2 regions of the Methylobacterium guangdongense genome follow, and region 1 is predicted to be linked to the other one. Evidence: predicted binding sites of a transcription regulator. Region 1 holds the regulator's gene; the other holds the start of a gene.
The links. Region 1 encodes LexA, which represses DNA repair genes until DNA is damaged. Its sites were predicted from a motif close to TGTTCNNNNTGTGTTCNG; they were not measured.
Positions count from the first base shown of each region.

Region 1 (3,380 bases):
ACGATCCAGCCCTTCGGCCTCATCGGCAACGCGCTGACCCTGCCCCTGGTGTCGCTGGTGGTGATGCCCGCGGCCGTGATCGGGTGCCTCGCCTATCCCTTCGCCCTCGACCGGCCGGTCTGGTGGCTGATGGGGCAGGCGGTGGGCGGCATGCTGGCGATCTCGAACTGGATCGCCGGGTTCGAGCGGGCGAGCCTCGTGGTACCGGCCTTCGGCACAGGCGCGCTCGCCGCCCTGACGGCGGCCCTGCTGCTGGCGACGCTGCCGGCCTCGCGGCTGCGCTGGCTCGCCCTGCCACCCATCCTGCTGGGCCTCGGCCTGCTGGCCCGGCCGGAGCGCCACGACCTCTACGTCGACCGCCAGGGCTGGGGCGCCGCCGTGCGCGGCCCTGACGGAAGCCTCTCGGTCCTCGGCAGCCCCTCAAATTTCGTGCTGGAGCAATGGCTGAAGGCGGATGGCGACGGGCGGCGGCTCGATCGCGGGTCCGGCGCGCGCGCCGGGGGGCGCTGCGACCGGCTCGGCTGCACCGCCCTCCTGCGGGACGGGAGGCCGGTCACCCTGGTCCGCGACCGCCGGGCCTTCCCGGAGGATTGCGCCCGGGCGGCCGTGCTGATCACGAGCCTCACGGCACCGCCGACCTGTATGGGGCCGCTGGTGATCGACCGCCGGGTCCTGGCCGCACACGGGGCCGTGGCCCTTCGGGCCGACGGGGCCGGATTCACGATGCAGACCGCCCATGGCGACGGCCGGTCCGTCCCCTGGCGCCCCCGGCCCGCACCCAAAGCCGATCCCCCCGCCGAAACGGCCGGCGGCATGGCCGCGACCGAGGCGCCTCAGGCCCCGGTGGAGGCCGGCGCCGAAGCCCCGGCCGAGCCGCTTCAGTAGCGGCGCACGAGGCTGACGAGCCGGCCCTGGATCTGGACCCTGTCGGGACCCAGAACGCGGGTCTCGTAAGCCGGGTTGGCGGCTTCCAGGGCGATCGAGGAGCCACGGCGGCGCAGGCGCTTGAGCGTCGCCTCCTCGTCGTCGATCAGCGCCACGATGATGTCGCCGGTATTGGCGGTGTCCTGCTTGCGGATCACCACGAGGTCGCCGTCGAGGATCCCGGCCTCGACCATCGAATCGCCCCGCACCTCGAGAGCATAATGCTCGCCGCCCGCGAGGAAGTCCGGCGAGAGCGTGATGGCGTGGCTCTGGTTCTGGATCGCCGAGACCGGCGTGCCGGCCGCGATCCGGCCCATGACCGGGATCGAGACCGCCCGGCCGGATTCGTCGATCATCCGCGCGCTCGCCGGCATCGGCGAGGCCGCCGGCTGCCGGGACTTGCCGCCCTCCACCACGCTCGGGGTGAAGCGGCGCGGCTCGGGGGCCGGCGAAGCCGCCTGCGAGAGGCTTTCCGGAATACGGATCACCTCGATGGCGCGCGCCCGATTCGGCAGGCGGCGCAGGAAGCCGCGCTCCTCCAGGGCCGTGATCAGCCGGTGGATACCCGATTTCGACTTGAGGTCGAGCGCATCCTTCATCTCGTCGAAGGAGGGGGGAACGCCGCATTCCTGCATGCGGCTCTGGATGAACCGCAGGAGGTCCAGCTGCTTGCGCGTGAGCATCGACGGGGGCCTCGCGGCTTTGGGACCGCCCCGGGGACGGCCGCTGAAACAAATCGCGAACAGGTTAAACGTTCCGCAAGTGTTCTGCAAGAGCGTTATGGCTACGCTCTGTGCCGTCCGGCGGGATGGTTGTCGAGGCCCGTCAGCCGCGATCGGGATGCGCCCGTCGTATCGGTCTTGCGGGCCGGTGCGCAAGCTCACGCCGCCGGACAGGCCCCCGGCGCAGGATACGTGGCGGGGCGATTCGATCACCCCGTGAGCGAATCGGGACGGGGCGCGGCATGGGCGGAGTTCGACCGAGCAGACGTGGACTCCTCGCGGGTGGCGGCGTCCTGGCGGCCGCCGCACTGCTGCCGCGGGCCGCCCAGGCCGCGCCGCGGACCATCCTGAACGATGCGAGCGGCCTCAACCCGACTCCGGTGGTGCGTCACGCCAAGCTCCCGACGGGATCGACCGAAGCCCTGATCGAAGCCGTGCGCGCCGAGATCCGGGACGCCGCCACGGCGGGCCGCCCGGTCGCGGTCGGCGTCGCGCGCCACTCGATGGGCCGCCAGAGCCTCGCCCGCGACGGGACGGCACTGACCCTGGAGGGTGGCCCGATCGAGCCCGATACGGCCGCCGGCCTCTATCGGGTCGGGGCCGGGGCGCGCTGGTCGCAGGTCATCCGGGAACTCGACCGGATCGGCTTCTCGCCGGCGGTGATGCAGTCGAACAGCGATTTCGGAATCGGCTCGACCTTCAGCGTGAACGCCCATGGCTGGCCGGCGCCGCGCGGGCCGTTCGGCTCCACGGTCCGCAGCCTCCGCCTCGTCCTGGCGGATGGCAGCCTCGTGACCTGCTCCCGCACCGAGAACGCCGAGCTGTTCGGGCTGGCGATGGGCGGCTACGGCCTGTTCGGGATCGTGGTCGACCTCGTGGTCGAGATGGTGCCGAATGCCCTCCTGACGCCGACCTACGCGGTGATGCCGTCGGCCGACTTCGCCCCCGCCTTCGTGGCCGCTCTGGCGCACGACCCGCGGCTGCGCATGGCCTATGGCCGGCTCTCGGTGGCGCGGGCCGGGTTCTTCGACGAGGCGATCCTGGTCACCTACGCGGAGGCGGAGCACCCGCCAAAGGTCCTGCCCGCGGCGGCCAGCCAGGGCGCATTCACGGCGGTCTCGCGCGAGATCTACCGCGCCCAGGTCGGCAGCGAATTCGGCAAGCGCGCCCGCTGGATCGCCGAGACCCGGCTCAACCCGACGCTGGATCCGGGCCTCGCCACCCGCAACAGCCTGATGAACGAGCCGGTCGCCAACCTCGCGGCGCGCGACCGCAGCCGCACCGACATCCTGCACGAGTATTTCGTGCCGCCCGACCGGTTCGCGGGGTTCCTTGCCGCCTGCCGGCAGATCATCCCGGGCTCGGGCTGCGACTGCCTGAACGTCACCCTGCGCTACGTGGCGGCGGACCCCGACTCGACGCTCGCCTACGCGCCGACCCCGCGCATCGGCGCGGTGATGTCGTTCTCGCAGGGGCTCACCCCGCAGGACGAGGCCGCGATGATGCGCATGACCGAGGCGCTGATCGAGCGCGTCGTGGCGCTCGGTGGGGCCCATTACCTGCCCTACCGCCTGCATGCCCGGCGCGACCAGATGGCCCGGGCCTATCCGCGGCTCGACGCCTTCGTGGCGGCCAAGCGCCGGTACGATCCGGGGCTGCTGTTCCGGAACGCCCTGTGGTCGACCTACCTCGACTGAGCAAGGATCCGCCCGTGAGACTCACGCCTCCCCAGGC
Region 1 is NZ_JBBXMX010000009.1:139,748-143,127, reverse strand. Features, by position in the region: gene AAHG09_RS18300 (ComEC/Rec2 family competence protein) at 1-885, shown strand, start outside; gene lexA (transcriptional repressor LexA) at 879-1,607, opposite strand; gene AAHG09_RS18290 (FAD-binding oxidoreductase) at 1,889-3,343, shown strand; gene AAHG09_RS18285 (DUF4383 domain-containing protein) at 3,358-3,380, shown strand, end outside.

Region 2 (3,380 bases), on a different contig from region 1:
TTCCGGCAATTCGTCGATGAACCGGGACGGGATGGTCGACGACCAGAGGCCGTGGATGCGCCGGTTCACCGCGAAGGACAGCTTCGCGCGCTTGCGCGCCCGGGTCAGGCCGACATGGGCGAGGCGCCGCTCCTCCTCCAGGCCGGCCCGGCCGCTCTCGTCGAGCGCCCGCTGGCTGGGGAACAGGCCGTCCTCCCATCCGGGGAGGAACACGGTATCGAACTCCAGGCCCTTGGCGGCGTGGAGCGTCATGAGCGAGACCTTCTCGGCGCCCTCGGTCTCGGACGCCTCCATGACCAGCGAGACGTGCTCCAGGAAGGCCGCCATGTCGGGGAATTCCTCCATGGAGCGGACGAATTCCTTCAGGTTCTCCAGGCGTCCGGCGGCATCGGCCGAACGGTCCTTCTGCCACATCTCGGTGTAGCCGGATTCCTCCAGGATGGTCTGCGCGACTTCGCTGTGCGGCTGCGATTCCACGAGGCGCGCCCACCGCGAAAAGCTCTCGGTGAGCGCCCACAGGGTAGAGCGGACCCGGGGCTTCAGCTCGTCGGTTTCGATCAGGCGCTCGGCGGCGATCCGCAGGGGCAGCCGATTGGCGCGGCCGTAGGTGTGGAGCTGCTGCAGCGTGGCGTCGCCGAGGCCGCGCTTCGGGGTGTTGGCGATCCGCTCGAAGGCGAGGTCGTCGCTGACATTCATGGTGGCGCGCAGATACGCCAGCGCGTCGCGGATCTCGGCTCGCTCGTAGAAGCGCGGGCCGCCGATCACCCGATAGGGCAGCCCGAGCTGGACGAACCGATCCTCGATCTCACGCATCTGGGCGGAGATCCGCACCAGCACGGCGATCTCCGACAGGGGATGCTGCTTGGACTGGAGGGACTCGATCGACTCGGCGAGCAGACGCGCTTCTTCCTCCGAATCCCAGGCGCCCGTGACGGTGACACGCTCGCCCGGCTCGTCGTCGGTGCGCAGGGTCTTGCCGAGCCGGCTCTCGTTCTTGGCGATCAGCCCGGAGGCCGCCGCCAGGATGTGGCCGGTGGAGCGGTAGTTGCGCTCCAGGCGCACCACCACCGCGCCCGGGAAATCGTGCTCGAACCGCAGGATGTTGTCGACCTCGGCGCCGCGCCAGCCGTAGATCGACTGGTCGTCGTCGCCCACGCAGGCGATGTTCTTTCGGGATTGCGCCAGCAGGCGCAGCCAGAGGTACTGAGCGACGTTGGTGTCCTGATACTCGTCCACCAGGATGTAGCGGAACCGGTCCTGGTAGTTGGCGAGCACGTCCGGGTTCTCGCGCCAGAGCTTGAGGCACAGCAGCAGAAGATCGCCGAAATCGACGGCGTTCAGCGTCGCCAGCCGGGCCTGATAGGCGGTGTAGAGCGTGCCGCCCTTGCCGAACGCGAAGGCCGAGGCTTCCCCCGGGGGCACCTGCTCGGGGCCGAGGCCGCGGTTCTTCCAGCCGTCGATCGCCGAGGCCAGCGCCCGGGCGGGCCAGCGCTTCTCGTCGACGTTCTGGTCGGCGATCACCTGCTTCATCAGCCGGAGCTGATCGTCGGTGCCGAGGATGGTAAAGTCGGATTTCAGCCCGACCAGCTCGGCATGGCGGCGCAGGATCTTGGTGCCGATGGCGTGGAAGGTGCCGAGCCAGGGCATGCCCTCGCCCGCCGGGCCGATCAGGGCGCCGATCCGGTGCTTCATCTCCCGGGCGGCCTTGTTGGTGAAGGTCACCGCCAGGATGTCGAAGGGCCGGGCGCGGTTCGTGGCGATCAGGTGGGCGATGCGGGTGGTGAGCACCCGGGTCTTGCCGGTGCCGGCCCCGGCCAGCACGAGGACCGGGCCCTCCGTGGTCTCGACCGCCCGGCGCTGCTCGGGGTTGAGGCCTTCGAGGTAGCCGGCGGCGTCGCGGCGGAGCGCGCCCATGGCGCGGGCGGCGATGGAGGAGGACGGAGCGCCGTCCCCGGCGGGCTGCGCATGCGGGCGGTTCTGCATCCCGCTTCCCTGGACCAAATCGCGAACGGCGTCGAGGTGGTTCGGGTCAGGATGCGACCGGTGGGTGTGGGGTGGGGGGCTGCGACGCTGCGCTCGGGCCGGCCGCCTCGGCACATTGAAAAGGAGCGATCACCCATATATCTTCTTTTTCCGCGGAAACTTTATGGAGGCGACTATGGGAGAAGCGGCGATCCTGCTCCGCTCTCCGCAGGCAGCATTCGTCTCCGGCACCGCCGTGAAGGCGGTCGATCGCGCGATCGACGAGCACGTGCTCCCTGAGGGCTTCTACGTACTCGATGGCGGCCGTCGGCTCACGCCCGGTGCCTGCGTGATGATCGCCTTCTACCACGGGGCGGCCGACACCTTCACACCGGGCCAGCGCAAGCACATCATCACGCATTTCGAGGGACGGCTGCGTCACATCGCGTTCGACCGCTGCAAGGTGATCGCAGGCGAAGATTGGAAGCTCGGCGAGCAGTACTGGAGCGTCGATCTTGCGCCGTTCATCGAGCGCACCGCTTGCAGCTACGAGCGGCTGCGCGAGGCCGAGGCCGCCGTGTCACGCAGCGAGGATGTGATGGGCGGCGCAGACGTGGTGCGCGGGACACGGGTGCCTGTTCACGACATCGCCGCCTCAGTGGCCGTCGGCGAGCCGATCGATCGCATCCGCGACGCCTATCCGTCGCTGACCGATCGCCAGATCCAGCTTGCGATCGTCTACGCGGCCGCCCACCCGCCGCGTGGCCGGCCGCGCGGCACCGCTTTGCCGGCCGGCACCGAGCACGTCGCGCGCAAGATCATGCAGCGTAAATCGGCCGGATGAAGTTTCTGGTCGACGAATGCCTGAGCCAGCGGTTGACGATGATGGCTCGGGACAGAGGATATGCTGAGTCCTCGCACGTCCACTGGCTCGGCCTCGGCGGAATCCAAGACTGGAATCTGATCCTCCGCGCCGTCGAGGAAGATTGGACGCTGGTGACCTAGAATGCCTATGACTTCCGCGGCGCAGCTGGTGCGCCCGGTAAGCCTGGGCTCCATGCCGCGCAGCCGATTCATGCTGGACTCGTCTGCCTGAACGGTCCGCCCGGCATGAATCTCATTCTGCAGGAGGAGCTATTCGATATCGCGCTCTGTGAGATCTCTGCTCTCGGCGACGATCTGGTCAATCACGTGCTCGAGGTAACAGCCGATGCAACGACGATCGCGGTAACGCGCTACCCGTTGCCCGTGACCTGATTCACCGGAATAGATTACATCTTCGTTCCCCAATCGACACGCTTGCTGAAGGGGACGAGCCGCCCACCCACAAACCTCACCGGGAAGCGCCCCCGACCGCGTAGATCCCCGCTGGCGCTCCCGGCCCCTGATCGTGCTATGGCCCTAGCGGTTTGCCCGCG
Region 2 is NZ_JBBXMX010000011.1:47,911-51,290, forward strand. Features, by position in the region: gene AAHG09_RS20035 (ATP-dependent helicase) at 1-1,983, opposite strand, end outside; gene AAHG09_RS20040 (DUF433 domain-containing protein) at 2,159-2,806, shown strand; gene AAHG09_RS20045 (DUF5615 family PIN-like protein) at 2,803-2,967, shown strand; gene AAHG09_RS20050 (hypothetical protein) at 3,073-3,219, shown strand.
Region 2: AAHG09_RS20035 (ATP-dependent helicase) is a predicted target of LexA. The motif match lies at 1,994-2,011, and genes of this name have one in related genera.